DNA from 3 places in the Streptomyces sp. NPDC004539 genome. Region 1 is predicted to be linked to each of the others. Evidence: riboswitches for the same ligand, from Rfam matches in the RefSeq annotation. Region 1 holds a riboswitch; each other region holds the start of a gene.
What was found. A riboswitch is a leader RNA that binds a small molecule or an ion and turns the genes downstream of it on or off. The one in region 1 is predicted to bind cobalamin.
Positions count from the first base shown of each region.

Region 2: it holds a riboswitch for cobalamin, as region 1 does, so the genes downstream of both, ABZX85_RS43540 (iron ABC transporter permease) here and ABZX85_RS48650 (CoA-acylating methylmalonate-semialdehyde dehydrogenase) in region 1, are expected to answer to the same signal.
Region 3: it holds a riboswitch for cobalamin, as region 1 does, so the genes downstream of both, ABZX85_RS02555 (ribonucleoside-diphosphate reductase subunit alpha) here and ABZX85_RS48650 (CoA-acylating methylmalonate-semialdehyde dehydrogenase) in region 1, are expected to answer to the same signal.

Region 1 covers NZ_JBEXLS010000049.1:34,848-45,145, forward strand. Annotated here, with positions in the region: gene ABZX85_RS48615 (MarR family winged helix-turn-helix transcriptional regulator) at 1-16, shown strand, start outside; partial or broken gene ABZX85_RS48620 (ECF transporter S component) at 160-277, shown strand; gene ABZX85_RS48625 (flavin reductase family protein) at 336-815, opposite strand; gene ABZX85_RS48630 (CoA ester lyase) at 796-1,728, opposite strand; gene ABZX85_RS48635 (CoA transferase) at 1,739-2,941, opposite strand; gene ABZX85_RS48640 (LLM class flavin-dependent oxidoreductase) at 2,934-4,298, opposite strand; gene ABZX85_RS48645 (GntR family transcriptional regulator) at 4,362-5,012, shown strand; cobalamin riboswitch at 5,060-5,244, shown strand; gene ABZX85_RS48650 (CoA-acylating methylmalonate-semialdehyde dehydrogenase) at 5,434-6,966, shown strand; gene ABZX85_RS48655 (acyl-CoA dehydrogenase family protein) at 6,970-8,109, shown strand; gene ABZX85_RS48660 (enoyl-CoA hydratase/isomerase family protein) at 8,106-9,173, shown strand; gene mmsB (3-hydroxyisobutyrate dehydrogenase) at 9,170-10,042, shown strand; gene ABZX85_RS48670 (enoyl-CoA hydratase) at 10,039-10,298, shown strand, end outside.
Region 2 covers NZ_JBEXLS010000033.1:84,878-95,175, forward strand. Annotated here, with positions in the region: gene uvrA (excinuclease ABC subunit UvrA) at 1-2,758, shown strand, start outside; gene ABZX85_RS43535 (RNA polymerase sigma factor) at 2,755-3,738, shown strand; cobalamin riboswitch at 3,803-3,932, shown strand; gene ABZX85_RS43540 (iron ABC transporter permease) at 4,022-5,062, shown strand; gene ABZX85_RS43545 (heme ABC transporter ATP-binding protein) at 5,068-5,823, shown strand; gene ABZX85_RS43550 (ABC transporter substrate-binding protein) at 5,834-6,820, shown strand; gene ABZX85_RS43555 (peptidoglycan-binding domain-containing protein) at 6,817-7,602, opposite strand; gene ABZX85_RS43560 (NAD(P)H-binding protein) at 7,721-8,557, opposite strand; gene ABZX85_RS43565 (AraC family transcriptional regulator) at 8,646-9,476, shown strand; gene ABZX85_RS43570 (alpha/beta hydrolase) at 9,647-10,298, shown strand, end outside.
Region 3 covers NZ_JBEXLS010000001.1:582,085-592,382, forward strand. Annotated here, with positions in the region: gene ABZX85_RS02525 (PAS domain-containing sensor histidine kinase) at 1-776, opposite strand, end outside; gene nagB (glucosamine-6-phosphate deaminase) at 1,255-2,040, shown strand; gene ABZX85_RS02535 (glycoside hydrolase family 3 protein) at 2,051-3,550, opposite strand; gene ABZX85_RS02540 (GntR family transcriptional regulator) at 3,720-4,484, shown strand; gene ABZX85_RS02545 (DUF3311 domain-containing protein) at 4,611-4,868, shown strand; gene mctP (monocarboxylate uptake permease MctP) at 4,865-6,475, shown strand; cobalamin riboswitch at 6,787-6,919, shown strand; gene ABZX85_RS02555 (ribonucleoside-diphosphate reductase subunit alpha) at 7,049-9,415, shown strand; gene ABZX85_RS02560 (ribonucleotide-diphosphate reductase subunit beta) at 9,415-10,298, shown strand, end outside.

The DNA of each region.
Region 1 (10,298 bases):
GGCGGCTTCAGGCTGAAGGGCCTCGGCGCGGCTCTTTGACGGTTCCGCTGATGCGGGGCGGCCCCACCCCGACCGCTCCTCGTCCCGGTCGTCGTTCTCCAGAGCGTCCGCGCCGCCGTGGCAGATCGCGCGGGCGAGGCGGTGGCCGGACTCCCGCCCGGCGTGCTCGCCGAGTTCCTGCCCCGGGCGACCGATCGCCGGGAGATCTTGATACTCGCCGTCCGTGGACCCGAACAGTTCCCTCGCCTACCTCCCCGGCCTGCCCTTCACCGAACAGTGACACTGCCACCTCGCCACCTCCCTCGGCTTGGATACCGGCCCGGCGGACCTGAAGTTCAGTCACCCACGGACAGCCGGCCGAGACGCCCCCGGAAGTACGCCAGCGGCAGCCCGGCACGTCCTACCGCCTCCTCGACCTCCCCGACGACCACGACATGGGTCCCCGCGGCGACCTCGTCGGTGACCCGGCACTCGAAGCTCGCCAGTACGCCGGCGAGCACCGGGGCGCCGCGCCCGCCGGGGCGGAAGCGGTACGTGTCGAACGTGGAGCCCTGACGGGCGAAGTGCCGGGAGAGCGCCGACTGGTCCTCGGCGAGGATGTTCACCGCGAAGTGACCGGTCGCGGAGATCGCCCGGCCCGTGGCGGAGGCCCTGTTCATACAGACCAGCAGCATCGGCGGGTCCAGGGAGACGGACGTCACCGAACTGGCCGTGGTGCCGTAGGGGACGCCGTCGCTGACGGTCGTGACCACGGTGACGCCGCTCGCGAAGCGGCCGATCAGGTCGCGGTACTCCTCACTGGTGACCGTGGACATCGTGGTCCCTCCGCCGCGCGCGCCGCAGGATCGTCTCGACGTGCCGCATGTGCGCCGCGTCGACCAGCGTCCCGTCGACGGCGATCGCACCGACCCCCGTGGCCTCGGCGGCGCGGTACGCGTCCCGGGTGGCCTCCGCCCACGCGACGTCCTCCGGCGTCGGCGCGAACGCCGCGTTGGCGAGCGGGACTTGGGACGGATGGATGCACCACTTGCCGTCGAAGCCGAGCTGGGACGCCGCGTCGCAGTCGCCCCGGTACGCCTCCTCGTCCCGGAAGTCGGGGAACGGATAGTCGACGGCGTCGATGCCGGCGGCGCGCGCGGCGGCGACGACGGTCGCGCGCGCGTAGTGCCAGAAGTCGCCGGGATAGCCGCGCACCGGCCGGAAGTTGGTGTCGACGCGGGCGTGCAGCGACGCCGACAGGTCCCCGGCGCCGAGGATGACCGCCTCCAGCCGGGGACTGGCGGCGGCGATCTCGAAGGCGTTGCCGAGCCCCTCGGCCTCCTCGATGAGGACTTCGAGGCCGATGCGGTGGGGGAGCGAGAGCTTGGCCTCCAACTGGCCGAGCAGGGTGTCGAACCACCACACGTCCCTGGCGGTGCGCGCCTTGGGGACGATGATCACGTCGAGGTTGTGCCCGGCGGCCGAGACGATCTCGATGACGTCGTCGTGGCACCACACCGTGTCGAGGCCGTTGACCCGCACGGCACGGACGGTGTCACCCCAGTCGTACTCGTTGAGTGCCTTGACGATGTTCGCCCGGCCCTGGATCTTCGCGCTGGGCGCGCAGGCGTCTTCGAGGTCCATGAAGACGAGGTCGGCGCCGATACCGGGCGCTTTGGCGAGCATCTTCTCGCTGCTGGCGGGCGTGGCCAGCTCCGAGCGGCGGATACGGGGAGCACGTGCGGGCATGGAGAGGCTCCTAGATGGTTCCGGCGGCGCGCAGGGCGGCGAGGCGGGTGGCGTCGAGGCCGAGGAGGCCGCCGTACACGTGGTCGTTGTCGGCACCGAGCGCCCGGCCGAGGCCGCGTACGGTGGCTGGGGTCGAGCTCAGGCGTGTGGCGGGTGCCTGGACGCGGACGGGTCCGAGGTCGGGGTCGTCGATCACGGGGAAGGTGCCGCGCGCGGTGAGGTGCGGGTCGTTCAGGAGCGCCTCGGCGTCGTAGACGCGGGCCACCGCGCAGCCGCCGTCCTCGAACGCGGCCAGCGCCTCGGCCAGGGGGCGTTCGGCGACCCAGTCGGCGACCACCTTGTCGATCTCGTCGCCGCGCGCGGCACGGCCCGCGGGTTCGTAGTAGCCGGGATCGGCGGCCAGGTCGGCGCGGCCGACGACGGTGAACACGCGCTGCGCCATGCGCGGAGAGGCCGAGGACAGTGCGAGCCAGCCGCCGTCGGCGCATCGGTAGCAGTTGCGCGGCGCGCTCGCGTCGAAGCGGCTGCCGGAGCGGACCGGCGAGATGCCGAGCTGGTCGTAGGAGAGGGTCGCGGACTCGATGAGGCGGGCGAGGGGTTCGATCAGGTTGACGTCCACGATCTGGCCGGCGCCGCCGTGCACGTCGCGGTGGTAGAGCGCGGCGAGGACGGCGTGCGTGGCGGTCTGTGCGGCGACGCCGTCGGCCAGCATGAACGGCGGCAGCGAGGGGGGACCGCCGGGTTCGCCGACCAGGTGCGCGAAGCCGCTCATGGCCTCGGCGAGGGTCCCGTACCCGGGCCGGTCGCTGTGCGGGCCGCCGGCGCCGTACCCGGTGACGTGCAGGATCACCAGCCGGGGGTGGCGGGAGAGGACGTCGGTGGGGGAGAGGTGCCAGCGGTCCAGGGCGCTGGGGCGGCTGCCGAGGACGAGGACGTCGGCGTGGTCGAGGAGTTGGTGCAGCAGGTCTTGGCCGTCCGGTGTGCGGAGGTTGAGGGTGACGCACTTCTTGTTGCGGCTGACGCTCTTCCAAACAAGTCCCCAGCCGTCCTTGAGGTCACCCCAGGTCCGCAACGGGTCGCCGCTGCCGGGCTGTTCGACCTTGACGACCTCGGCACCCAGTTCCCCGAGGTGGGTGGCGGCCAGGGGCCCGGCGACCAGGGTGGCCGCGTCGACGACCCGTATCCCGCGCAGTGCGGACGGCGGCTCAGACACGGACGGACCCCCGGGACACCGGAGGGCGCTCAAGTCCCAGATGGTCCCGCAGAGTTGTGCCGTTGTACCGGGTGCGGTGCAGTCCCCGGCGCTGAAGCTCGGGTACCACTATGCGAACGAAGTCCTCGAAGGCGCCCGGGAGATGGGTCGCGGCGAGGACGAACCCGTCGCACGCCTCGGTCGTGAACCACTCCTCCATCTGGTCCGCGACCTGCGTCGCCGTGCCGACGAAACGCGGCCCCTGGAGCAGGGTCGCGCGGTGTCCGGCGAGGTCGCGGATGCGGACGGTGCCGCCGATGTGCGCCCGGAGGTTCTGGACGAGGCCGCGGATGCCGGTCGACTTCTCGACGAGTTCGTCCGTGACCGGTTCGTCGAGGTCGTGCGCCGAGAAGTCGTAGTTCATCAGCTCGGACAGCAGGGTGAGCGACGCCGTCGGGTGGACCAGGTCGTCGAGGAACATCCGCTCGCGCTCGGCGGCGTGCGCGGCCGACTCCCCGACGACGGTGTAGGCCATGGGGCAGATCCGCACCGACGCCGGGTCGCGTCCGGTCTCGGCGATCCGGCGTTTCTGGTCCGCGTAGTGCGCGCGGGCTATCTCGATGCCGGGGTCGCCGGTGAAGATCAGCTCCGCCCAGCGGGAGGCGAAGTCGCGCCCCCGTCCCGAGGAGCCGGCCTGGAGGATCACCGGGTGTCCCTGCGGGGAGCGAGGGACGGTCAGCGGACCCCGGGATTCGAAGTGGGCGCCGTGGTGGCCGAGTTCACGGACTTTGCCGGGGTCGGCGTAGACGCCGGAGGCGCGGTCGCGGATCAGCGCGCCGTCGTCCCAGGTGTCCCAGAGGCCGGTGACGACCTCCAGGAACTCGTCGGCGCGGTCGTAGCGTTCGGCCGGGTTCAGATGGCTCGCGGCGCCGAAGTTCTGCGCCTCGCGGTCGTTGACCGAGGTCACGACGTTCCACGCGGCGCGGCCCGCGCTGAGGTGGTCGAGCGTCGCGAAGGTCCGCGCGACGTGGTAGGGCGCGTAGTAGGTGGTGGAGTAGGTGGCTCCCAGGCCGATGAGCGAGGTCGCCTGGCTGAGGACGCCGAGGACGACGCTCAGGTCGAGCTTGACCGGCCTGGCGCCGTGGCGGACCGCGTCGGCGACGGAACCGCCGTGGATGCCGGGCATCGCGAGGCGGTCGTCGAAGAACATCAGGTCGAACAGGCCGCGCTCCAGGAGCCGGCCGAGATCGGCGTAGTACGACGCGTCGAGGTAGCGGTGTTCGGTGGCCGGGTGACGCCAGGACCCTGCGTAGACGGACGTGTTGCCTGCCTGCATGAACGCGACCAGTGCCAACCGGTCGCCTGACTGTCGGCTCATGGTCTCGACGATGGCACATCTAAAATATTAGATTCAATACCCCATCGCTGATATCGTAACGGCATGAGGCAGAAGCTGGCCGACGCGATCGGTGGAACCGTACGGCAGCGCGCGGAACGGGAGTTGCGCGACCGCATCCTCACCGGCGCCCTCCCCGCCGGCGCCCGCCTCGACCTCGACGGGATCTGCGAGGAGTTCGGCATCAGCCGCACCCCGGTGCGCGAGGCGCTGCTCGAACTCTCCTTCCAGGGGCTCGTGGAGATCGCTCCCCGCAGCGGTGTCAAGGTCATCGGCGCGACCCCCGGCGAGACGCTGGACAACTTCGCGATCCTGGCCACCCTCAGCGGCAAGGCCGCCGAGTGGTCGGCGCGGCGGATCACGCCGGACGCCCTGGAGGAGCTGGCGAAGATCACGGGCACCCTCGCGGTCACGCCCCCCGGTTCCGAGCTGATCGACGCCAACTGGCGCTTCCATCACATCGTCAACACCTCGGCCGGTGTGCCGCACCTGCTGCCTCTCCTGCGGCAGGCGCTGCGACTCGTCCCGTCGAACTTCCTCGCTGTCATCCCCGTCCACAACCAGCGGGAACACGACGAACTGCTCGACTGTCTGCGGCAGCGGGACGCCGCACGGGCGCGGACCGTGGCGGAACAGCACGTCCTGGCGGCGGGAGAGGCCCTGACGGACTGGCTCCGCACTCGCGAACAGCTCTGACCCCGGTCATCCGGCCATCTGCTCGGGACCGCTGGATTTACTAGGACGTCCAACTATATAGTCGGGGTACAAGGCCCGCGGTGCAGGGAAGCCGGTGCGATTCCGGCGCGGTCCCGCCACTGTGACCGGGGAGTTCGCCGTCGAGCGGTACGCCACTGACGAGATGTCGGGAAGGCGGACGGCGCGCGCTGATCCGGGAGTCAGGATACCGGCCGCGGGATGTTCCGTGTTGTCCACGAGGATGGAGCTGACACGCATGGCATCGTCACGCGCACCCGACCCCGGAAGCACGCCACCGGTCTGACGGTCCCTCCGCCATACGCGATCTCGCGCAGCCTCACCCGTCCGCACGCACGCCACCGCGTCGCCGTGCGGTCATCAGGCGCGCGCCATCCCGGACCCCTGACGAGAGCAGGCACCCATGGTCCGCGCGCAAGACACCCAAGACCGCACTCCCGTACGTGAGCTGACCCACTTCATCGGAGGCCGCCACACCCCCGGCACCTCCGGTGCCTTCGGCGACGTCCACGACCCCAACACCGGCGCCGTACAGGCCCGCGTCCCCCTCGCGAACCGCGCCGACACCGAGGCGGCGATCACCGACGCCGCCGAGGCCCAGCGGGAGTGGGGGCAGTGGAACCCTCAGCGCAGGGCGCGCGTCCTGCTCAAGTTCCTCCAACTCGTCGAGCAGGAGCGGGAGTCGCTGGCGCGGCTTCTGTCGTCCGAGCACGGCAAGACCGTCGCCGACGCACACGGCGACCTCCAGCGCGGCCTGGAAGTCGTGGAGTTCGCCGCCGGCATCCCCCACCTCCTCAAGGGGGAGTTCACCGACAACGCGGGCACCGGCATCGACGTCCACTCCCTGCGCGCGCCGCTCGGCGTCGTCGCCGGCATCACCCCGTTCAACTTCCCCGCGATGATCCCCCTGTGGAAGGCGGCACCCGCGCTGGCCTGCGGCAACGCCTTCGTCCTCAAACCCTCCGAACGCGACCCGTCGGTACCGCTGAGGCTGGCCGAACTCTTCCTGGAGGCGGGACTGCCGCCGGGCGTCCTCAACGTCGTCAACGGCGGCCGGGAAGCCGTCGACACCCTCCTGGACGACCCTCGTGTCGAAGCGCTCGGTTTCGTCGGTTCCACCCCGGTCGCCGCCCACGTCTACGCCACCGCCGCCGCGCACGGCAAGCGCGCCCAGTGCTTCGGCGGCGCCAAGAACCACATGATCGTCATGCCGGACGCCGACCTCGACCAGGCCGTCGACGCGCTGATCGGCGCCGGGTACGGCTCGGCCGGAGAGCGCTGCATGGCGATCTCCGTGGCGGTCCCGGTCGGCGAGGAGACCGCCGACGCGCTCGTCACCCGCCTCAAGGAACGCATCGGCACCCTCAGGATCGGCCGCAGCGACGACCCCGAGGCCGACTTCGGGCCGCTGGTGAGCCGGGACGCCGTGGACCGCGTCCGCTCCTACGTCGACCTCGGAGTCGAGGAGGGTGCCGAACTCGTCGTCGACGGACGGGACTTCACCCTCCCCGGCCACGAGAACGGCTTCTTCGCCGGAGCCTCCCTCTTCGACCGGGTCACCCCGGCCATGCGGATCTGGCAGGAGGAGATCTTCGGTCCCGTCCTGTCCGTCGTCCGCGCCGCCGACTACGAAGAGGCGCTGCGCCTGCCGAGCGAGCACCCGTACGGCAACGGCGTCGCGATCTTCACCAGGGACGGCGACACGGCACGGGACTTCACGCGCCGCGTCCACACCGGCATGGTCGGCGTCAACGTCCCCATCCCGGTACCCGTCGCCTACCACACCTTCGGCGGCTGGAAGCGGTCCGGATTCGGCGACCTCAACCAGCACGGACCCGACGCGATCCGCTTCTACACCCGCACGAAGACCGTCACCACACGCTGGCCCGCCGGCCTGCGGGAAGGTGCCAGCTTCACGATCCCGACGATGGGCTGAGCCATGACCCTCACCGAGGACCAGCGGGCCCTCGTCGAGGCGACCCTCGACTTCACCCAGGACCACCTCGCCCCCCACGCCCTGGACTGGGACCGCGACCACCACTTCCCCGTCGACGTCCTGCGCAAGGCCGCGGGACTCGGCCTCGGCGGCGTCTACGTCCGCGAGGAGCACGGCGGTTCCGCACTCACCCGCGCCGACGGCGTCCTCGTCTTCGAGACGCTCGCCTCCGGCTGCTCCGCCATCGCCGGATACCTCTCCATCCACAACATGGTCGCCTGGATGATCGACCACTACGGCGACCCCGCCCAGCGCGACCGCTGGCTGCCCCGCCTGTGCGCGATGGACGACCTGGCCAGCTACTGCCTCACCGAACCCGGCGCCGGCTCCGACGCGGCGGCGCTCACCACGCGGGCCGTCCGCGACGGCGACGGCTGGCTCCTCACCGGCGTCAAGCAGTTCATCTCCGGCGCCGGAGCCGCCCAGCTGTACGTCGTCATGGCCCGCACCGGCGGCGAAGGAGCCGACGGGATCTCCGCGTTCGTCGTCGACAAGGACGACCCCGGGATCGGCTTCGGCCCGGACGAACGCAAGATGGGATGGCACGCCCAGCCCACCCGCCAGGTCCTCCTCGACGCGGTCCGCCTCCCCGCCGACCGGCTCCTCGGCCGCGAGGGACAGGGCTTCCGCATCGCGATGAACGGCCTCAACGGCGGCCGGCTCGGCATCGCCGCCTGCTCGCTCGGCGGCGCCCGCAGCGCCCTGGACCGCAGCCTCGCCCATCTCGCCGACCGCGAGGCGTTCGGCACCCGGCTGCTGGACTCCGACGCGCTGCGCTTCCGCCTCGCCGACATGGCCACCGAACTCGCCGCCGCCCGCGCCCTGGTACGCGAAGCGGCCGAGGCACTCGACCAGGGTGATCCACAAGCTCCGTACCTGTGCGCGATGGCCAAGCGGTTCGCCACCGACACCGGGTACACGGTCGCCGACCGGGCGCTCCAACTCCACGGCGGATACGGCTACTTGAGCGAGTACGGCGTCGAGAAGATCGTCCGGGACCTGCGGGTCCACCAGATCCTGGAAGGAACCAACGAGATCATGCGCGTCATCGTGGCCCGCGGCTTGACAGAGGCGTTCGGATGACCGACGACGTCCTGTTCCGCACGGACGGCCGAGCCGCCCACATCACCCTGAACCGGCCCGAGGTCCTCAACTCCCTGACCCACTCCATGGTCCTGCGTATCGACGAGGCCCTCACCGCCTGGGAGCACGACCCCGCCGTACGGACCGTGGTCCTCACCGGCGCGGGCGAGCGCGCCCTGTGCGCGGGCGGCGACATCCGCGCCATCCACGACGACGCCTGCGACGGAGACGGCACCGCCACCGCCGCGTTCTGGCGGGACGAGTACCGGCTGAACGCCCGCATCGCCCGGTATCCGAAGCCGTACGTCGCCGTCATGGACGGCATCGTGATGGGCGGCGGCGTCGGGATCTCCGCGCACGGCGACGTCCGGATCGTCACCGAACGCTCGCGGATCGCCATGCCGGAGACCGGCATCGGCTTCGTCCCGGACGTCGGCGGCACCCACCTCCTCGCCCTCGCCCCCGGCGAACTCGGCACCCACCTCGCCCTCACCGGGGAGCGGATCGGCCCCCAGGACGCCCTCGTGTGCGGGCTGGCCGACCACTTCGTCCCGTCCGCCTCGCTGCCGCGCCTCCTCGACGACCTGGCCGAGCTGCCGGTCCACGACGCCTTGCGTCGGCACGACCGGCTCACCGCCGACGGCGAACTGGCGGGGCAGCGGGAGTGGATCGACGCCTGTTACGCCGCCGGTTCCGTCGAGGAGATCGTCCAACGGCTCACGGTGCACGGGGAACCGGCGGCGACGGAGGCCGCCCGGACGCTGCTGGCCAAGTCACCCACCGCCCTCAAGGTCACCCTCGCCGCGCTGCGCCGGGCCCGCTCGCTCGGCCCGCTGGAACGGGTCCTCGACCAGGAGTACCGGATCTCCTGCCGGACCCTCACCACCCCCGACCTGGTGGAAGGCATCCGGGCCCAGGTCATCGACAAGGACCGCGACCCGCGCTGGTCCCCGGCCACCCTCGCCGAGGTCACCGACGCCGACGTCGCACGCTTCTTCGCCCCGCTCGGCGAGCACGAACTCGGGCTCGCCGGACCTCGAATCACCGAGGAGGTGCCCTGGTGAGCCGGACCGTCGCGTTCATCGGACTCGGACACATGGGCGGCCCGATGGCCGCCAACCTGCACAAGGCCGGCCACCGGGTACGCGGGTACGACCTCGCCGTCACCCCGGGCCCCGGACTGGAACCCGCGGCCTCCGCGCCGGACGCCGTGGCCGGAGCCGACGTCGTCGTCACCATGCTTCCCGAAGGCCGGCACGTCCTCGGCCTCTACGACGAGATCCTCCAAGTGGCCTCCCCCGGCACGCTGTTCGTCGACTGCTCCACCATCGACGTCGCCGACGCCCGCACCGCCCACGAACGCGCGGCCACGGCCGGGATGCGCGCGCTCGACGCGCCCGTCTCCGGCGGGGTGGTCGGCGCCGAGGCCGGCACGCTGACCTTCATGGCCGGCGGGGGAGAGGCCGAATTCGCCGAGGCGCGGCCCCTGTTGGAGGCCATGGGGAAGAAGGCCGTGCACTGCGGGGGACCCGGTGCCGGGCAGGCCGCGAAGATGTGCAACAACATGATCCTGGGCGTCTCGATGATCGCCGTCAGCGAGGCGTTCGTCCTCGCCGAGAGCCTCGGCCTCTCCCATCAGGCGCTGTACGACGTGGCGTCCACCGCGTCCGGACAGTGCTGGGCACTGAGCGTCAACTGCCCCGTCCCCGGGCCTGTTCCGGCCAGCCCCGCCAACCGCGACTACCGTCCCGGGTTCGCCGCCGCGCTCATGGCCAAGGACCTCGGCCTCGCCGCGAACGCCGCAAAGGCCGGCGGCGTCAACACCGAACTCGGTCTGAAAGCAGCGGAGGTGTATACCGCCTACGCCGAACGCGTCGGGATGACGGAGGACTTCTCCGGCATCGTCCGCACGATCAGGGAGAAGTCCGCATGACCGAGACGATCCTCGTCGAACGCAAGGGCCGTACCGCGCTGCTCACCCTGAACCGGCCTAAGGCGCTCAACGCGCTGAACCTTCAGGTGATGGAGGAAGTCGTCGCGGCCACCGAGGAGTTGGACCGCGACCCGGAGTGCGGCTGCATCGTGATCACCGGCTCGGCGAAGGCGTTCGCGGCCGGCGCCGACATCAAGGAGATGCAGCCGCAGGGGTACATGGACATGTACCTCGCCGATTGGTTCACCGCGTGGGA
Region 2 (10,298 bases), on a different contig from region 1:
GCCACGGAATGCGTTGACCGTGTTCACGGGGGTTTCGGGTTCGGGGAAATCGAGTCTGGCGTTCGACACGATTTTCGCGGAGGGGCAGCGACGGTATGTGGAGTCGTTGTCGGCGTATGCGAGGCAGTTTCTGGGCCAGTTGGACAAGCCGGATGTGGACGCGATCGAGGGGCTGTCCCCGGCGATCGCGATCGATCAGAAGACGTCGAGCAGGAACCCGAGGTCGACGGTCGGGACGATCACGGAGGTGTACGACCACCTGAGGCTGCTGTACGCGCGGATCGGCCGCCCGCACTGCCCGGAGTGCGGGGAACCGGTGCGCGGGCAGACCCCGCAGCGGATCGTCGACCAGGTGCGGGCGGAGCCGGAGGGGACGAGGTTCCAGGTGCTGGCCCCGGTCGTCCGGGACCGCAAGGGCGAGCACGCGGAGGTGTTCCGGCAGCTCGCGGCGGACGGATTCAGCAGGGTCCGGGTGGACGGACGGGTGCTGTCCCTGAGTACGGTGCCGGCGCTCGACAGGCGCAGGAAGCACGACATCGACGTCGTCGTCGACCGCCTCGTCGTCAAGGACGGAATCCACCAGCGCCTCACCGAATCCGTCGAGACGGCACTCGCACTCGGCGGCGGCACCCTGCGCATCGACTTCGTCGACGACCCGGACCGCGAGCGACTGTTCTCCGAGAAGGCGGCCTGCCCGCAGGGCCACCCCCTCGCCCTGGACACCCTCGAACCCCGCCTCTTCTCCTTCAACGCCCCCTGGGGCGCCTGCCCCTCCTGCACGGGACTCGGCTCCCGCACCGAGGTCGACCCGAGCCTCCTCGTCCCGGACGACACCAAGTCCCTCGCCGAGGGAGCCGTCGCCCCCTGGACGAACACCAGCGGCGCCGACTACTTCACCCGCATCCTTGAAGCCCTCGCCCAGGCCCGCGGCTTCAGCACCGACACCCCCTGGCGCGAACTCCCCGCTCCCGTACGGAAGATCGTCCTGTACGGCTCCGACGACCGCCTCCACCTCGCCTACCGCAACCGTTTCGGCCGTGAACGCGACCACACCGTCCGCTACGAGGGAGTCGTCCCGCACATCGAGCGCCGCACGGCGGACGGCGGGGAGCACCGCTTCGCCGGCTACCTCCGCGAGACCGCCTGCCGCGCCTGCGACGGCACCCGCCTCGCCCCCGTCGTCCGCGCCGTCACGGTCGGCGGACAGGGCATCGCCCAGGCATCGGCGCTCCCGCTGGACCAACTCGCCCTGTTCGTCAGGGAACTGACCCTCACGGACAGCGAACGCCGCATCGCGGAGGCCGTCGTCGCGGAGATCGGCGAACGTCTGCGCTTCCTCCTCGACGTCGGCCTGGACTACCTCTCCCTGGACCGCCCGGCCGCGAGCCTCTCCGGCGGCGAGGCCCAGCGCATCCGCCTCGCGACCCAGATCGGCACGGGCCTGACGGGCGTCCTGTACGTCCTCGACGAACCGTCGATCGGCCTGCACCAGCGCGACAACGAACGGCTGATCGGCACCCTGGAACGCCTCAGGGACCGCGGCAACACGGTCATCGTCGTCGAGCACGACGAGGAGACGCTCCGGGCCGCCGACTGGGTCGTCGACATCGGCCCCGGCGCCGGAGTGCACGGCGGACACGTCGTCCACGCCGGCACGGTCGCCGAACTCCTCGCCCACCCCGACTCGTTGACCGGCGCCTACCTCTCGGGCCGCCGCCGGATCGCCGTACCGCGAGAGCGCCGCACCCCCGACCCGGAACGGCTGCTCACTGTCCACGGCGCCCGCGAGCACAACCTCCGCGACCTCACCGTCTCCTTCCCCCTCGGCCTGTTCACCGTCGTCACCGGCGTCTCGGGCTCCGGGAAGTCCACGCTGGTCAACGACATCCTGCACACGGCCCTCGCCCAGCGCATCCACCGCGCCCACCGCGTCCCCGGCCGGCACCGGACGATCACCGGCGCCGAGGACCTCGACAAGGTCGTCCAGGTCGACCAGTCCCCGATCGGCCGCAGCCCGCGCTCCAACCCGGCGACGTACACAGGGGTGTTCGACCATCTGCGCAAGCTGTTCGCGCAGACCCCGGAGGCGAAGGTCCGGGGCTACGGGCCCGGCCGCTTCTCGTTCAACGTCAGAGGGGGCCGCTGCGAGAGCTGCCTCGGCGACGGCACGATCAAGGTGGAGATGAACTTCCTGCCGGACGTGTACGTGCCGTGCGAGGTGTGCGGCGGCGCGCAGTACAACAGGGAGACCCTGGAGGTGAGTTACAAGGGCAAGTCCATCGCGGACGTCCTCGCGATGACCGTCGCGCAGAGCCGGGACTTCTTCGAGGGCCACCAGATCATCTCCCGCCACCTGCGCACCCTCGACGAAGTCGGCCTGGGATACGTCGCGTTGGGCCAGCCCGCCACCACCCTCTCCGGCGGCGAGGCGCAGCGCGTCAAACTCGCCGCCGAACTCCAGCGCCGTACGCGTGGCCGCAGTCTCTACGTCCTCGACGAACCCACCACCGGACTCCATGTCGCCGACGTGGAACGGCTGCTGACGGCCCTTCAGGGACTCGTGGACGGCGGCGACACGGTCGTCGTCATCGAACACAACCTGGACGTCGTCAAGGCGGCCGACTGGCTGATCGACATGGGCCCGGACGGCGGACACCGCGGCGGACAGGTCGTCGCCGAAGGCACCCCGGAACAGGTCGCCGCCCACCCCGCCTCCCACACCGGCCGGTTCCTGCACTCCCTCCTGGAGACGCCGTGACCCTCCTCGACCTGGAGCAACCCGTCGTGGCGGCCGAGGAGGACGCCGACGCCCCCGAGCCCCGGCTCACCACCGCCGGCGCCTCCGACGACCCCGTCAAGGACTACCTCCGCCTCATCGCCCGCGTCCGCCTCCTCACCGCCGAACAGGAGGTGGACCTCGCCAAACGCGTCGAGGCGGGCCTGTACGCCGAGCAGCTCCTCACCGAGGAGAACCCCTACGACACAGCCGAGTTGAGGCTCCTCGCGGCGGACGGGCAGCGGGCCAAGGCCCACCTCGTCGAGGCCAACCTCCGCCTCGTCGTCTCCGTCGCCAAGCGGTACACCGGACGCGGACTCGCCTTCCTCGACCTGATCCAGGAGGGCAACACCGGCCTCATCCGGGCCGTCGAGAAGTTCGACTACACCAAAGGGTTCAAGTTCTCCACGTACGCCACCTGGTGGATCAAACAGGCCGTCAGCAGGGCCCTCGCCGACCAGGGGCGCACGATCCGCGTCCCCGTCCACGCGGTCGAGATCATCAACCGTGTCGCCCGCGTCCGCCGGGAGATCCTCCACGACACCGGAGTCGAACCCACCCCCGAGCAACTCGCCGCGAAGGCCGACGTGTCGGTGGAACGCCTCGCCGAACTCGACGGCTACACCAGGGAACCCGTCTCCCTCGACACCGCCCTCGCGGACGACTCCGGCACCGAGTTCGGCGACCTCATCGTCGACACGGACATCCCCTCCCCGGTCGAACAGGTCACCTTCGGCCTCCTCCAGGAGGCCCTGCGCACGATGCTCGACGCGATGACCGCCCGCGAGGCCGGCATCATCTCGCTGCGCTACGGACTGTTCGGCGGCCGGCCCCGCACCCTGGAGGAGATCGGGCACGTCTACGGCGTCACCCGCGAACGCATCCGCCAGATCGAGGCCAAGACGATGTCCAAACTCCGCCACCCCTCCCGCTCCCAGGCGCTGCGGGACTACCTCGACTGACGGCCTCGCCCGCATACGGGACGGCGGCCCCCTGCGGAGCCGGCAGCCTCTTGCAAACACCGCGAAACGGTTTGTTAGGCTCCGTTCGCCTCCCGCGGGGGAAGTCCGGTGCGAATCCGGCGCTGACCCGCAACGGTGTGCGCGGAATCCTTTCCGCGCGAGCCCGATCGCCCACGGCCGGCACGCGACCCGTACGACCGCTCGCCGTGGACTGCGAGAGGGACCCGCAAGGTGCCTTCCCGCGCGACGCCCTCCCCTCGGCGGCCTCACCCGAAGGACCGCCGTGCGCCGAACGCCCCTCGCGCTGCTGACCGTCGCCCTCGCCCTCCTCCTGCTGCTCTCCCTGCTCGCGGGAGTCGCGCTCGGCTCCTCCGACATCGGCGTCGGCGACTCCCTGCGCCTCCTGTGGGCCGGCCTCACCGGCGGAACCGTTTCCGCACAGGACGCCGCCGACTACACCATCGTCTGGGAGATACGCCTGCCCCGCGTCGTCCTCGGCGCGGTCGCCGGCGCCGGCCTCGCCTCCGTCGGCGTTGCCGTCCAGGCCATGGTCCGCAACGCCCTCGCCGACCCCTTCGTCCTCGGCATCTCCTCCGGCGCGGCCGTCGGCGCCAACGCCGTCATCCTCATGGGCGCCTTCGCCGCACTCGGCGTCTGGGCCCTGTCCGCCGCCGCGTTCGGCTCGGCCCTCGCCGCGATGGTCCTCGTCTACGCGGTCGCCCGCACCCCGCGCGGCCTCACCCCGCTGCGCCTGATCCTCACCGGGACGGCGCTGGCGTACGGGTTCGAGGCGCTCACCACCGTCATGGTGTTCAGCGCCACCCGCGGCGAGGCGGCCCGCTCGGCGATGATGTGGCTGCTCGGCAGCCTCGGCGGGGCGACCTGGGCGCAGGTGCCGATCGCCGCCGTCACCGTCGCCGCCGGGTGGACGTGGCTGCGCCGCCGGGCCGGGGCGCTCGACGCGATCGCGATGGGCGACGAGACGGCGGCCTCCCTCGGGGTGCGGCCCGGCCGGCTGCGGCGGGAGCTGTTCGTCGTGACGGCCGCCGTCACCGGGACCCTCGTCGCGGTCAGCGGCGCGATCGGCTTCGTCGGCCTGATGGTCCCGCACCTCGTACGGATGGCCGTCGGCGCGAGCCACCGCCGGGTGCTGGCGCTCGCCCCGCTCGCCGGAGCCGTCCTCCTGGTCTGGGCGGACATCCTGTCCCGGCTGCTCGTCGCCCCCGCCGAACTCCCGGTCGGCGTGATCACGGCCGTGGTGGGGGTGCCCGCGTTCCTGCTGCTGATGCGGCGCGGCGGCCACGCCTTCGGCGGAAAGTGGTGACCGGCATGCGCCTCGACCTCGACGGCGTGACCGTCTCCGCGGCCGGCACCCGCCTCGTCCACGACATCCGCCTCACCGTCGAACCCGGCACGGTCGTCGGCCTCGTCGGCCCCAACGGCAGCGGCAAATCGACCCTGTTGAGATGCGTCTACCAGGCGCTGCGCCCCGACACGGGCACGGTCCGCCTCGACGGCGAGGACCTGCGGACGACGTCCCCGCGCGCCGCCGCCCGGGTGCTGGCCGCGCTCCCGCAGGAGTCCGGCGCCGAGTTCGACTTCACGGTCGCCGAGGTCGTCGCGATGGGCCGCCTCCCGCACGAGCGGCGCGGCGTCGGCGAGGACCGGAAGATCTGCGCGGAGGCCATGGCGGCGACCGGCGTCGGCCACCTCGCCGACCGGGGCTTCCTCGCCCTGTCCGGCGGCGAACGCCAACGCGTCCTGATCGCACGGGCGCTGGCCCAGCAGCCGCGCGTCCTGGTCCTCGACGAACCCACCAACCACCTCGACATCAGCCACCAGTTGGACGTCCTGACCCTCGTCCGGGACGCCGGGCTCACCGTCCTCGCCGCCCTGCACGACCTCAACCTGGCCGCCGCGTACTGCGATCGGCTGTACGTCCTCGCGGACGGCCGGCTCGTCACCTCCGGGACCCCCGAGGACGTGCTGCAACCGGCTCTGCTCGCCGAGGTGTTCGGCGTCCGCGCCCATCCCGTGCGCCACCCCGTCACCGGTGCCGTGCAACTCCTCTTCGACCGCCTGTAAGGAACCCCCCATGCGCTCCTTCCGTCAACTCGCCGCCGTAGCCCTGTGCCTGGCCGTCACCGGCTGCGGCGCCTCCGTGGAGAAGACCTCCACTGCGGCGGCCTCGGCCAAGCCGGTCACCATCACGAACTGCGGGAAGAAGGTCACCTTCGACCACGTCCCCGAACGGGTCGTCACCAACGATGTCGGCATCACGGAGCTGATGTTCGCGCTCGGCCTGGAGGACCGGATGGCCGGGTTCGCGATGCCCGACGACAAGGGCGATCTGACCGATGTGCCGTGGAAGGACGGCTACCAGAAGGTCAAGTGGCTCTCCAAGGACCAGCTCACCAAGGAGAACGTCCTCGACGCCCGCGCCGATCTGGTCTTCGCCGGCTGGAACTACGGCTTCCGCGAGGACAGCGGCTTCACCCCCGACGCCCTCGCCAAGCTCGGCGTCCCCTCCTACATCCTCACCGAGTCCTGCCGCAACGGCCGTACCGAGACCTCGCGGGGCATCATGCCGCCCCTGGAGGCGCTCTACACCGACCTCACCACCCTTGGGCAGCTCTTCGGCGTCGAGCAGCGCGCGGCGGCCCTGATCGCCTCCTTCAAGAAGGAGATAGCCGCCGTCCAGGCCCCCGCGAAGCGGCCCAAGGTGTTCCTCTACGACAGCGGCCAGGACTCCCCGTTCACCTCCGGGAAGTACGCCGCGCCCGACCAGATCATCAGCGCGGCCGGCGGTGAGAACGTCACCCACGACGTCGACGACTCCTGGACGACCGTCGGCTGGGAGACCGTCGTCGCCCGGAACCCGGACGTCATCGTCATCTGCGACTACGGGGACGTCAGCGCCGAGCAGAAGCGGAAGTTCCTGCTGTCGTACGCGCCGCTCAGGAACGTCGCCGCCGTCAGGAACAAGCGGATCTTCGTCCTCGACTACGTCGACCTCGTCGAGAGCCCCCGCAACCCGTCGGCGATCGCACGGCTCAACGCGTATCTGAAGACGGTCGCCTAGGGTTCGCGCGTCTCGGACTCCAGCGAGGCGCGGGTCGCCGGGCCGTACACGCCGGAGTCGTCCGAGAGGATGAGGCGGGTGAACTGGTAGGTGCGGACGGCGCTCTGGACGCTCTCGTCGTAGACGCCGGTCGCCTCGCCGTCGTAGCGGCCGATCTGCTTGAGGCGGAGCTGGAGTTCCCGCACCTGCGGGCCCGTGTCGCCGAGGCGCAGGACGCGCGGGGTCTCGTCGCCGTCGCCCTGGGTGGGGGTGGGGTCCGGGGCGGTGGTGGGGGAGGCGGCCGAGCCCGATGTCGGGGTCGACGTGGGGGCGGTCGACGGGGAGCCGGTCGGGGAGGCCGTGGCGCTCTGCGTGGACGACGCCGAGGACGACGGGCTCGTGGACGTGGAGGGGCTGGGGGAGCCGGGTGTCTCCGTCGCGCTGGCGGAGACCTGGTCCGGGACGCTCTCGCGCAGGTCGTCCTGGAGATGGTCGGCGCGGGACGGCGTCTGGTACATCGAGACGCCGACGAGGACGCCCGCCGCGATCGCGAAGGTGGCGGCGGAGACGGTGACCAGGGCGATCCGGCTGCGCTTGGCGGGGGGCTTGTCGTCGGCGTCGGAACCGGCCTGAGGGAGCAGCACGGTGTCGGGCTCGGGGTCGGGCTCAGGGAAGTCGCCCGGGCCGGAACCCTCGCCGGGCGCGGGGAGGAAGCTGTACCCCGAGTCCTGGGCAGCCTCCGGGGCGGACTCCCTGGTTCCGTCGTCGTCGCCGGACACCGCCCTGCCGTTGTGTTCAGTCACGCCTGGTCCCTCTCCATGAGATCTCCGATCCTATGCGGAAGTCCCACTTTCAATCTTCACGGGTCTCCACAAGTGGAGGGCCCGGCACGGGAGTTGGGACCGGCGGCGCCTGTCCGGCCTACCGGCTCCAGGCCCCGGAGGCCGCCGCCCGCGCCGCGTACTCCGTGAACGAGACCGGCTCCCGTCCCAGCAGCCGCGCCACCGTGTCGCCCGGCGCGGCCGTGTGCCCGTCGCGCATCACCGCGAACAGGGCGTCGAGTTCATGGACCGCCTCCTTCGCGAACCCTTCCTCCAGCAACTCGGCACGGTACTCCTCCGGCGTCAACTCCTCGTAAGCAATGGGCCGTTCGGCCGCGCGGGCGATCTCCGCGACCGCGTCCGCGAAGGTCAGCGCCCGCCCTCCCGTCAGCTCGTACACCTCCCCTTGGAGCCCCCGCGACGTCAGCAGGACCGCCGCGACGTCCGCGATGTCCCGTACGTCCACGAAGGGTTCGGGGACGTCACCGGCCGGCAGGGCGAGCCGCCCGGCGCGCAACGGGGCCCGCCAGAGGTCCTCGTCGAAGTTCTGGTGGAAGTTGTTGGGCCGCAGGACCGTCCACTCGACGCCGGACTCCCGAACGGCCTTCTCCCCGGCGGTCATTCCCCGGAAGGTGTCCGCCGGAGCCCGGTCCACGCCCCGCCCGGACAGCGCCGTGAACCGGCGGACCCCGGCGTCGACCGCCTGCCGGACGAAGGGCTCGGCGAGCGCGGGGTCCTCGGGCGCCAGCAGATGGACGGCGCCGATGCCGTCCAACGCCCGCGCCCACGTGTCCTGTTCGGCCCAGTCGAAGCGCGCCGCGCCGGTCCGCGACACCACCCGCACCCGCCGCCCGGCCGCCCGCAGCGCCGGGACGAGCCGCCGGCCCACCTTTCCCGTCGCGCCCAGTACCAGAATCGTGTCCGTGGAGTTCGTCATGCCCCTCAGTCAACTGGGGCGTCAAACCGGGGGACATGGCCGATCGTCCGCGGGAACTGCCTGATCGTCCAGGCCCTAGGGTGTCCCCATGGAGCCGTTCGACGATCTGTTGCAGGGCGTGCGCGCGGACGGGGCCGGACTCCGCCGCACCGACCTCCCACCGCCGTGGTCGCTCCCCCTGGGCGGCGGCAACTCCCTCACACTGTGCGTGGTGTTGGGCGGCACGGCCCGCCTCGACCGGGGCGAGGAGGTGCGGGCCGGCGACACCGTCGTCGTCCGGGGCCCCGACACCGTGCGCCTGCGCTCCGACACGGACCGCGCGACCCTGCTCACCGGCGTGTACGACGCCCGGGGCGCCGTCGGGAGACGGCTCGTCGGGGTGCTGCCGGGGGTGATGGTGGTCCCCGGCGACGACGACTGCGCGCCGCTCCTGGACTTCCTCGCCGGACCGGCCGACGGCGGCGCACCCGTCGTCCAGGACCGGCTGCTGGACTGGCTGCTGGTGTGCGCGCTGCGCGGCTGGTTCGACCGGCCCGGGAACGTGCCGCCGGGGTGGTTCGGGGCGCTCGGGGACGAGGTCGTCGGGCCGGTGCTGCGGGTGATGCACGCGTCCCCGGAGCGCGCGTGGACGCTCGTCGGGCTGGCCGCCGAGGCGGGCGTGTCCCGCACGACCCTCGCGGACCGCTTCGTCCGCCTCGTCGGCACCCCGCCGCTGACCTACCTCACCGTCTGGCGGATGAACCTCGCGGCGGACCTGCTCACCGGGACCCGGGAGACGGTCGGCGCGGTCGCCCGGAAGGCCGGGTACGCGGACGCGTTCGGGTTCAGCGCCGCGTTCAAGCGGGTGTACGGGGTCAGCCCGAGCGTCTACCGCAGGTCCCGGGCGCCCGAGACGACGGCCGGCAGCGGGACCGGCTGATAATCTCACCGCGGCCGTGAACCGTCGCGGCCGTCGACCGAGGAGGTGGGACCCATCACCGCAGGACCAGGCAGGGCACTCACCCCCGACGACACCGGCCGGCGCGTCTGACCCGAGGTCGACCACCGGGAGTGCCCTGGGAAACCGGCACCCCGAAAGGCCAGCACCTCATGACGTACGACGCCTTCCCCGCCCCCGACGGCACCCCGCTCGCCCTCCACGCCACCGGCGACGGCACCCCCCTCGTCTGCCTTCCCGGCGGCCCCACCGACTCCGCCTACCTGGGCGACCTCGGCGGCCTCACCGCCCGCCACCGGCTGATCCGCCTCGACCTCCGGGGCACCGGCCGCTCCGCCGCCCCGGCCGACCCCGCCTCCCTCCGCTGCGACCGCATGGCCGACGACGTCGAGGCGCTCCGCGTCCACCTGGGCCTCGAAAGGATGAATCTCCTGGCCCACTGCGCGGGCGCGAACCTCGCCGCCCTGTACGCGGAACGCCACCCGGGACGCGTGCACCGCCTGGTGCTCGTCACCCCCAGCACCCGCGCCGTCGGACTGCCGGTCCCCGGCGGACTCCGGCTGGCCACGGCCCGGCTGCGGCACACCGAACCCTGGTTCCCGGAGGCGTACGCGGCCCTGGAGGCGATCGTCTCGGGACACGGGGACGACTGGGAGGCCGTCACCCCCTTCTCGTACGGCCGCTGGGACGCGGCGGCGCGGGCACATCACGCCGCCGAATCACTTGATCCGGTGATTCTCGGGGCGTACGGGGCTGACGGCGCGTACGACCCGGCACGCACGCGTGCGGCACTCGCCGGGTTCG
Region 3 (10,298 bases), on a different contig from region 1:
CCCTTGGGTTTGAGGGGGATCGCCCGGAACTGGATCACCCCGTCGTTCGCCTCGATCTCGAACTCGCGGGGCGCCCAGCCGCTGGCGACCTTGGCGAGCGCCTCGTCCACCGGGCCCCGGGTGGGGGCGAGTTCGGCCGTCGTCTGCCCCAGGTTGTGGCCCACGAGGTCGGAGGCGAGGCCCATGCGGTGGTACGCGGAGAGCGCGTTCGGGGAGGCGTACTGGACGATGCCGTCCGCGTCGAGGCGGATCAGGCCGTCGCCGACGCGCGGGGCGGCGTCCATGTCCATCTGCTGGCCGGCGAACGGGAAGGCGCCCGCCGCGATCATCTGGGCGAGGTCGGAGGCGCTCTGGAGGTAGGTCAGCTCCAGGCGGCTCGGGGTGCGGACGGTCAGCAGGTTGGTGTTGCGGGCGATGACGCCGAGGACGCGGCCCTCACGCCGGACGGGGATGGACTCGACCCGGACGGGGACCTCCTCGCGCCACTCCGGGTCGCCCTCGCGGACGATGCGGCCCTCGTCGTGGGCGACGTCCAGGAGGGGGCGGCGGCCCCGGGGAACCAGGTGGCCGACCATGTCGTCCTGGTAGGAGGTGGGACCGGTGTTGGGGCGCATCTGCGCCACCGAGACGTAGCGTGTGCCGTCGCTCGTCGGGACCCACAGCACCAGGTCGGCGAAGGAGAGGTCGGAGAGCAGCTGCCACTCCGAGACCAGCAGGTGCAGCCACTCCAGGTCGGAGTCGTCGAGGGCGGTGTGCTGGCGTACGAGTTCGTTCATGGAGGGCACATGGGCGAGCGTACCCGCCGGTTTGTCGCTGGCCGAAACGTGACGTTCGTACGAGGTGCTGGTTCCCATCGTCTCGGCATACCCCGCGCGACCGGCGGTGTACGCCTCTGAAAACACCCGCGGGCCGCGGCGCCTGGAGGGACCCTCAACCCTCGCGGCACCGCAGCCCGGAGCAATCTCGGCCGCGGGGTGTGCGGTCCCGGCCGGCCGAAAGGTGAGGAGCCGGGGCAGTCAGGGCAGAGAGCTCCGGGTCCTCGGTCCGCCCTCCTGTGCGGGGAGAGCGGAAGTCACTTCGAAGCCTAGCCTGTGCGGGTTCCCGTGGGGGCCCGATGGCCGGGGCAATTTCCGTGACGTGATGTTCAACGGACGGACAGCGGGCCGAAACCCCGGAGGCCGGAAGGTGTCGGCTAGATTAGAGTGGTCTAAACCACATGTCCTTTTCGGATTCTCCTCAGAACGGTAGGCCGGCGTGGAAGTTGTGATCGTCCCGGATGCCGCCGCCGGCGGCGAGCTCGTCGCCGAGGCCGTCGTACGGCTGTTGCGCGGTAAGCCCGACGCCCTGCTGGGGGTGGCCACCGGCTCCACGCCGCTGCCGGTCTACCAGGCGCTCACGGCCCGCGTGCGCGCGGGTGAGGTGGATGTCTCGGCAGCGCGGATAGCCCAGCTCGACGAGTACGTCGGGCTGCCCGCCGACCACCCCGAGTCCTACCGCTCAGTGCTGCGGCGCGAGGTCCTCACGCCGCTCGGCATCCCGCTGACCTCGTTCCTCGGCCCCGACGGCACGGCGGACGACATCCCGGCGGCGTGTGCGACGTACGACCGTGCGCTCACCGAGGCCGGCGGCGTCGACCTCCAGCTCCTCGGGATCGGCACGGACGGCCACATCGGCTTCAACGAGCCCTGCTCGTCCCTGGTCTCCCGCACCCGCATCAAGACGCTGACCGAGCAGACCCGCGTCGACAACGCCCGCTTCTTCGACGGCGACATCGGCCAGGTCCCCCACCACGTCATCACCCAGGGCATCGGCACCATCCTGGAGGCCCGCCACCTGGTCCTGCTGGCCACCGGCGAGGGCAAGGCCGACGCCGTCGCCGCCACGGTCGAGGGCCCCGTCGCGGCCGTCTGCCCCGCCTCCGCCCTCCAGCTCCACCCGCACGCCACCGTCGTCGCCGACGAGGCCGCGGCCTCCAAGCTGAAGCTGGCCGACTACTTCCGCCACACCTTCGACAACAAGCCGGACTGGCAGGGCATCTAGCCGGGGCAGCTCAGCGGGACGCTCCCGCGAGCACCTCAGCCGCCGCGCTCGCGCACACCCGGGCCGCGCCGTGGGTGGCGATGTGGGCGGCGCCCCGGGGTGCCGCGTGGGGGACGCCCATCTCCACCACGACCGTGTCGGGGCGGGCGGCCAGGAGCCGGGTCACCGCGGCGGACATCCAGGGGTGCCGGTGCTCGTCGCGGACGACGGCGACGACGCGGTGGGCACCGGCGGCTTCCAGGGCGTCGCGGCCCGCGTCGGGGCCGGTGAAGGTGCCCGTGCGGGTGCCGGGGAGCAGGCCGGTGAGGGCGGGGCCGAGGCCCCAGGGGGTCTCGTCGCCGACGGCCACGTTCGCGACGGGGGTGAAGGCGGCGACGTACGGGGGCGCCGTCAGCGGAAGGTGCTCGGCGCCCCGCACTCTCAGGGCCCGGCGCGCCGCCTCCAGGCCGATCCCCGGGGACTCCCGGAGACGGCCGCGCGCGTCCTTCGTCGTCCAGCGGGCCAGCGTCCGCACCCGGTCCGCCGCCTCCGCGAGGCGTTCCTCGGGGAGCTCGCCCGAGTGGACCGCGTCGGTCAGGGCGTCGCGCAGGCGCCGTACCGTGCCGTCGTCGTCGAGACCGCCCCCCACGCAGATCGCGTCGGCGCCGGAGGCGATCGCGAGGACCGTGCCGCGTTCGATGCCGTACGTGTCGGCGATCGCCCGCATCTCCATGCCGTCGGTGATGATCAGCCCGTCGTAGCCGAGGTCGCGGCGCAGGAGCCCGGTGAGGACGGGCCGGGAGAGGGTCGCCGGGCGGGCCGGGTCCAGGGCCGGGGTGAGGATGTGGGCGGTCATGATCGCGCGCGTCCCGGCCGCGATCGCCGCGCGGAACGGCGGCAGGTCCCGGGCGGCGAGCGTGTCGTACGGCACGTCGACGCGCGGCAGCGACTCGTGGGAGTCGACGGACGTGTCACCGTGCCCCGGGAAGTGCTTCGTGCAGGCGGCGACCCCGGCGGACTGGAGGCCGGCGACGTACGCGGCGGTGTGCCGGGCCACCAGCCCGGGGCCGGCGCCGAAGGAGCGTACGCCGATGACGGGGTTGCCGGGGTCCGTGTTGACGTCGGCGGAGGGCGCCCAGTCGAGGTTCACCCCGCACGCGGCGAGCCGGCGCCCCAGCTCGGCGGCGACGGACCGGGTGAGCTCCACGTCGTCCACGACCCCGAGCGCGAGGTTGCCCGGGAAGGAGGAGCCCCGGCGCGCTTCGAGGCGGGTGACGTCGCCGCCCTCCTCGTCGATCGCGACCAGGACGTCCGGCCGGACCTCGCGCAACCGGGCGGTCAGCCCGGCGAGCTGCCCCGGGTCCTCGATGTTGCGGGCGAACAGGCCGACCGAGGCGAGCCCCTCGTCGAGGCGGCGCAGCAGCCAGTCGGGGGCGGTCGTACCGGTGAAGCCGGGCTGGAGGACGGCGAGGGCGTCCCGGGCCACAGTCGTCTCTGCCAAGACCACCCTCCGAATGGTGTAGACCAGCATCGCGAGCTTGGACCGGACCAAAGGCCGTGTCAAGGCCCGGGACGCCGTACGCAGGGAGTTCTTACCAGGACCGACCTCGCCGTACAGGCACCCGTACACACGATCCCGTGCCACGATGTGAAGTCGCGGCCGACGGGAGGTCGGCCCGTGCGAGCCGGGAAGGCAGGCCATGAGCGCCGACGTCAGCAGTGCGGAGAACGAGGGTGGGGCGACCGTCCGTACCGCGCGCGTGCCCAAGTACTACCGTCTGAAGAAGCATCTGCTGGACATGACGCGGACCCAGGCGCCCGGCACCGCGGTCCCGCCGGAGCGCACGCTCGCGGCCGAGTTCGACACGTCCCGCACGACGGTCCGCCAGGCCCTCCAGGAGCTGGTCGTCGAGGGCCGGCTCGAACGCATCCAGGGCAAGGGCACGTTCGTCGCCAAGCCGAAGGTCTCCCAGACCCTCCAGCTGACCTCGTACACCGAGGACATGCACGCGCAGGGCCTGGAGCCGACCTCGCAGCTCATCGACATCGGGTACGTCACCGCGGACGACCGGCTCGCCGAGCTGCTCGACATCGCGCCGGGCGGACGCGTGCTGCGCATCGAGCGGCTGCGGATGGCCAACGGCGAGCCGATGGCCATAGAGACGGCCCACCTCAGCGCCAAGCGCTTCCCGGCCCTGCGCCGCTCCCTCGTCAAGTACGCGTCCCTGTACACCGCCCTCGCCGAGGTGTACGACGTCCGGCTCGCGGAGGCCGAGGAGACGATCGAGACGTCGCTGGCGACGCCGCGGGAGGCGGGCCTGCTGGGGACGGACGTGGGGCTGCCGATGCTCATGCTGTCCCGGCACTCCCTCGACCTCCGGGGGGAGCCCGTGGAGTGGGTGCGGTCGGTGTGGCGGGGGGACCGGTACAAGTTCGTGGCGCGGCTGAAGCGGCCCGTGGAGTAACCATGGAGTGACACAGGATCAGGACGATCTGCGAACAAGGCTTCCCCTGTGCTTATCCGTCACTTAGATTGCCTGCGCATTGCATTGGTGATCACTGGTGATCTCAGCGAGGGGACGGAGCCGCCGATGTCAGACACCCCACCGAAGGCCGGGGAACCGGTGGTGACGCCCTTGCGCGTCGTCATCGCCCTGTGCCTGTTCGCGCCCTTCGTGGCGCTGCTGTGGGTCGGTTCGTATGCCGATGTGAACCCGCGGTTCATCGGCATCCCGTTCTTCTACTGGTACCAGATGCTGTGGGTGCTGGTCTCCACGGTGCTGACGATGACCGCGTACCAGCTCTGGCAGCGTGACCAGCGCGCCCGCAAGGGGGGTGCGGCGAAGTGAACGACGGTGTGAACGGCGTCGCGCTCGGCGTCTTCATCTTCTTCTTCCTGGCCGTCACGGTCATGGGGTTCCTCGCGGCGCGCTGGCGCAAGGCGGAGAACGAGCACTCCCTGGACGAATGGGGGCTCGGCGGGCGGTCGTTCGGGACCTGGGTGACCTGGTTCCTGCTCGGCGGGGACCTCTACACGGCGTACACGTTCGTCGCGGTGCCGGCGGCGGTGTACGCGGCCGGCGCGGCCGGGTTCTTCGCGGTGCCGTACACGATCCTCGTCTACCCCCTCATCTTCACGTTCCTGCCCCGCCTGTGGTCCGTCTCGCACAAGCACGGGTACGTCACCACGTCCGACTTCGTGCGCGGGCGGTTCGGGTCCAAGGGGCTGTCCCTCGCGGTCGCCCTCACCGGCATCCTCGCGACGATGCCGTACATCGCGCTCCAGCTCGTCGGCATCCAGGCGGTCCTCGACGTCATGGGCGTCGGGGGCGGCGAGGACACGAACTGGTTCATCAAGGACCTGCCCCTGCTGATCGCCTTCGGCGTGCTGGCCGCGTACACGTACTCCTCGGGGCTGCGGGCACCGGCGCTGATCGCGTTCGTCAAGGACACGCTGATCTACATCGTCATCACGGTCGCGATCATCTACATCCCGATCAAGCTGGGCGGGTTCGACGAGATCTTCGCGAAGGCCGGGGAGAAGTACGAGGCCGCCGGGGCCGGGGGGCTCGTGCCGGCGCAGGGCGCGCAGTGGACGTACGCGACGCTCGCGCTCGGTTCGGCGCTGGCGCTGTTCATGTACCCCCACTCGATCACGGCGACTCTCTCCTCCCGGAGCCGCGACGTCATCCGGCGCAACACGACGATCCTGCCGCTGTATTCCCTGATGCTGGGGCTGCTGGCGCTGCTCGGGTTCATGGCCATCGCCGCCGGGGTGAAGGTCAAGAACGGGCAGCTGGCGATCCCTCAGCTGTTCGAGAACATGTTCCCGGACTGGTTCGCGGGGGTCGCGTTCGCGGCGATCGGGATCGGGGCGCTGGTGCCGGCCGCGATCATGTCCATCGCGGCGGCCAACCTCTTCACGCGGAACATCTACAAAGACTTCATCAAGCCCGACGCGACGCCGGCGCAGGAGACCAAGGTCTCGAAACTGGTCTCGCTGCTCGTGAAGGTGGGCGCGCTGGTCTTCGTCCTGACGATGGACAAGACCGTCGCCATCAACTTCCAGCTCCTCGGCGGGATCTGGATTCTCCAGACCTTCCCGGCCCTCGTCGGCGGTCTCTTCACCCGCTGGTTCCACCGCTGGGCCCTGCTGGGCGGCTGGGCGGTCGGCATGCTCTACGGCACGATCGCCGCGTACGGCGTCGCCTCGCCGACCCAGAAGCACTTCGGCGGCAGCTCGAAGGAGATCCCCGGCATCGGTGAGATCGGCTACATCGGCCTCACCGCCTTCGTCCTGAACGTCGCGGTCACGGTGGTCCTGACGTTCGTCCTGCGGGCGGCCAAGGCCCCCGACGGCATCGACGAGACCCGCCCCGAGGACTACACAGCGGACGCGGGCGACCCGGGCGTCCAGACGGAGCTACCTCCGGCGACGTCGGGAGCGGCCCACTAGGCAGGTGCGGCACCGTCGTGGTTGCTCGCGCCCGCGCGGCGGTAGCCGCAGATCGATACAGCCCCGCGCCCCTGGAAGATGCGCTCCGCGCGCTTCCAGGGGCGCGGTCCTGTGTCGCACGACCCGCAGCGAACCACCGTCGGCCACCACCCCCAGGGGCGCGGGGAACTGCGCGACCAGCCACAGCGGGCCCGCAGTCGGCAGCCCGCAGCACGCCCCACCCCCTCCCCCGCATCACAATTCTCACCCGACAGTTGACACTCCGAAGCCGACACGACACAACATCTGGGGGTGCCACCACAACCCGGCACTAGATGTATGCTCATGCTCGCTGTCGCCGCAGGGGAATCCGGTGTGAATCCGGAACTGTCCCGCAACGGTGTACTTGTGCGCATACGCACACGAGAGTCAGTCCGAGGACCTGCCGACAGCACACGCGCCCAGCCGTACCCAGGACGGCTCGGCGTGCCCTGACGTCCGGGCCTCGCGGAGTGGGCCGGGGTGCAAACGCGCCGTGCGTTCGCGCTGCCCTGCCCTCCCCCAGGCCCCCTGCCGAGCGAGGGAGAGCCTCACGTGACGATCGCGCCAGTCGAACCGGTTTCAGAGGTCCAGGCGGTCGAGACCGAGAACGACGGTCCCGGAACCGCGCTGCTGCGGACCCTGACGGAGCTGACCGCCGACCTCCCCGACGCCGACCCCGGCCGGGTCGCCGCCGCCGCCCTGCGGGGCCGCTCCGCGCGGGCGGACGAGGCCGAGTTGCGCGAGCTCGCGACCGAGGCCGCCGCCGGCCTGATCTCCGAGGACCCGGCGTACTCCCGCCTCGCCGCCCGCCTCCTGACGATCAGCATCCGCGCCGAGGCCGCCTCCCAGGGTGTGACGACCTTCACGGAGTCGGTCTCCGTGGGTCACCGCGAGGGCCTCATCGCCGACCGCACCGCGGAGTTCGCCGCCCTGCACGCCACGTACCTCGACGGCCTGATCGACCCCGCCGCCGACGACCGCTTCGGCTACTTCGGCCTGCGCACCCTGCACAGCCGTTACCTCCTGCGGCACCCGATCACCCGCAAGGTGATCGAGACCCCCCAGCACTTCCTGCTCCGGGTCGCGTCGGGCCTGGCCGAGGACAGCACCGTCCGCGCCCTGGACGAAGTCACCGCGCTGTACGGCCTGATGAGCCGGCTCGACTACCTCCCCTCCTCCCCCACCCTCTTCAACTCCGGCACCCGCCACCCGCAGATGTCGTCCTGCTACCTCCTCGACTCCCCCGTCGACGAGCTGGACTCCATCTACGACCGCTACCACCAGGTCGCCCGGCTGTCGAAGCACGCCGGCGGCATCGGTCTGTCGTACTCCCGCATCCGCTCCCGGGGTTCGCTGATCCGGGGCACGAACGGGCACTCCAACGGCATCGTGCCGTTCCTGAAGACGCTGGACGCGAGTGTGGCGGCCGTCAACCAGGGCGGTCGGCGCAAGGGCGCGGCGGCGGTCTACCTGGAGACCTGGCACTCCGACATCGAGGAGTTCCTGGAGCTGCGGGACAACACCGGTGAGGACGCCCGCCGGACGCACAACCTGAACCTCGCGCACTGGATTCCGGACGAGTTCATGCGCCGGGTCAACGCGGACCAGGAGTGGTCGCTGTTCTCCCCGTCGGACGTGCCGGAGCTGGTCGACCTGTGGGGCGACGAGTTCGACGCGGCGTACCGCGCGGCGGAGGCGAAAGGTCTCGCCAGGAAGACGATCCCGGCGCGTGACCTGTACGGCCGCATGATGCGGACGCTCGCGCAGACCGGCAACGGCTGGATGACGTTCAAGGACGCCGCGAACCGTACGGCGAACCAGACCGCCGAGCCGGGGCACGTCGTGCACTCCTCCAACCTCTGCACGGAGATCCTGGAGGTCACGGACGACGGCGAGACGGCCGTCTGCAACCTGGGTTCGGTGAACCTGGGCGCGTTCGTGACCGGTGGCGACATCGACTGGGAGCGGCTGGACGAGACCGTCCGCACCGCCGTGACCTTCCTCGACCGCGTCGTCGACATCAACTTCTACCCGACCGAGCAGGCGGGCCGCTCCAACACGAAGTGGCGTCCGGTGGGCCTGGGCGCGATGGGTCTCCAGGACGTCTTCTTCAAGCTGCGCGTCCCGTTCGACTCCGCCGAGGCGAAGGCCCTGTCGACGCGGATCGCCGAGCGGATCATGCTGGCCGCGTACGAGGCGTCCGCGGACCTCGCCGAGCGGTCCGGTCCGCTGCCCGCGTGGGAGAAGACCCGTACGGCGCGTGGTGTGCTGCACCCCGACCACTTCGGCGTCGAGTTCACGTGGCCGGAGCGGTGGGCGGCGCTGCGGGAGCGGATCGCGTCGACCGGGCTGCGCAACTCGCTGCTGCTGGCGATCGCGCCGACCGCGACGATCGCGTCCATCGCGGGCGTCTACGAGTGCATCGAGCCGCAGGTGTCCAACCTGTTCAAGCGCGAGACGCTCTCCGGTGAGTTCCTCCAGGTCAACTCGTACCTGGTGCAGGATCTGAAGGACCTCGGCGTGTGGGACGCCCGGACCCGTGAGGCGCTGCGCGAGGCCAACGGCTCGGTGCAGGACTTCGTGTGGATTCCGGACGAGGTGCGGGCGCTGTACCGCACGGCGTGGGAGATCCCGCAGCGCGGTCTGATCGACATGGCCGCCGCGCGGACGCCGTACCTGGACCAGGCGCAGTCCCTGAACCTGTTCCTGGAGACGCCGACGATCGGCAAGCTCTCCTCGATGTACGCGTACGCCTGGAAGTCCGGGCTGAAGACGACGTACTACCTGCGCTCGCGCCCGGCGACGCGCATCGCCCGCGCCGCCCAGGCGCAGGCCCCCATCCCGGTGCAGCAGGCCACGGACCCCGACGCGGTCGCCTGCTCCCTCGAAAACCCCGAGTCCTGCGAGGCATGCCAGTAATGACCACCGAAGCCCAGAAGAACCTGCTCGACCCCGGCTTCGAGCTGACGCTTCGTCCGATGCGCTACCCGGACTTCTACGAGCGCTACCGGGACGCGATCAAGAACACGTGGACGGTCGAGGAGGTCGACCTCCACTCGGACGTCGCGGACCTCGCGAAGCTGTCGCCGATGGAGCAGCACCTCATCGGCCGGCTGGTGGCGTTCTTCGCGACGGGTGACTCGATCGTCGCGAACAACCTCGTGCTGACGCTGTACAAGCACATCAACTCCCCGGAGGCGCGGCTGTACCTGTCGCGTCAGCTCTTCGAGGAGGCCGTGCACGTCCAATTCTATCTGACGCTGCTCGACACCTACCTGCCCGACCCGGAGGACCGCAACGCGGCGTTCGCGGCGGTCGAGAACATCCCCTCGATCCGCGAGAAGGCCGAGTTCTGCTTCAAGTGGATCAACGAGGTCGAGAAGCTGGACAGCCTCCAGACGCAGGCCGACCGGCGCCGCTTCCTCCTCAACCTGATCTGCTTCGCCGCGTGCATCGAGGGCCTGTTCTTCTACGGTGCCTTCGCGTACGTCTACTGGTTCCGCAGCCGGGGTCTCCTGCACGGCCTGGCGACCGGCACCAACTGGGTGTTCCGGGACGAGACGATGCACATGTCGTTCGCGTTCGAGGTCGTCGACACGGTCCGCAAGGAGGAGCCGGAGCTCTTCGACGAGGCCCTCCAGCAGCAGGTCACCGACATGCTGAAGGAGGCCGTCGAGGCGGAGCTCCAGTTCGCCCGCGACCTCTGCGGCGACGGCCTGCCCGGCATGAACACCGAGTCGATGCGCCAGTACCTGGAGTGCGTCGCCGACCAGCGCCTGGCCCGCCTCGGCTTCGCCCCGGT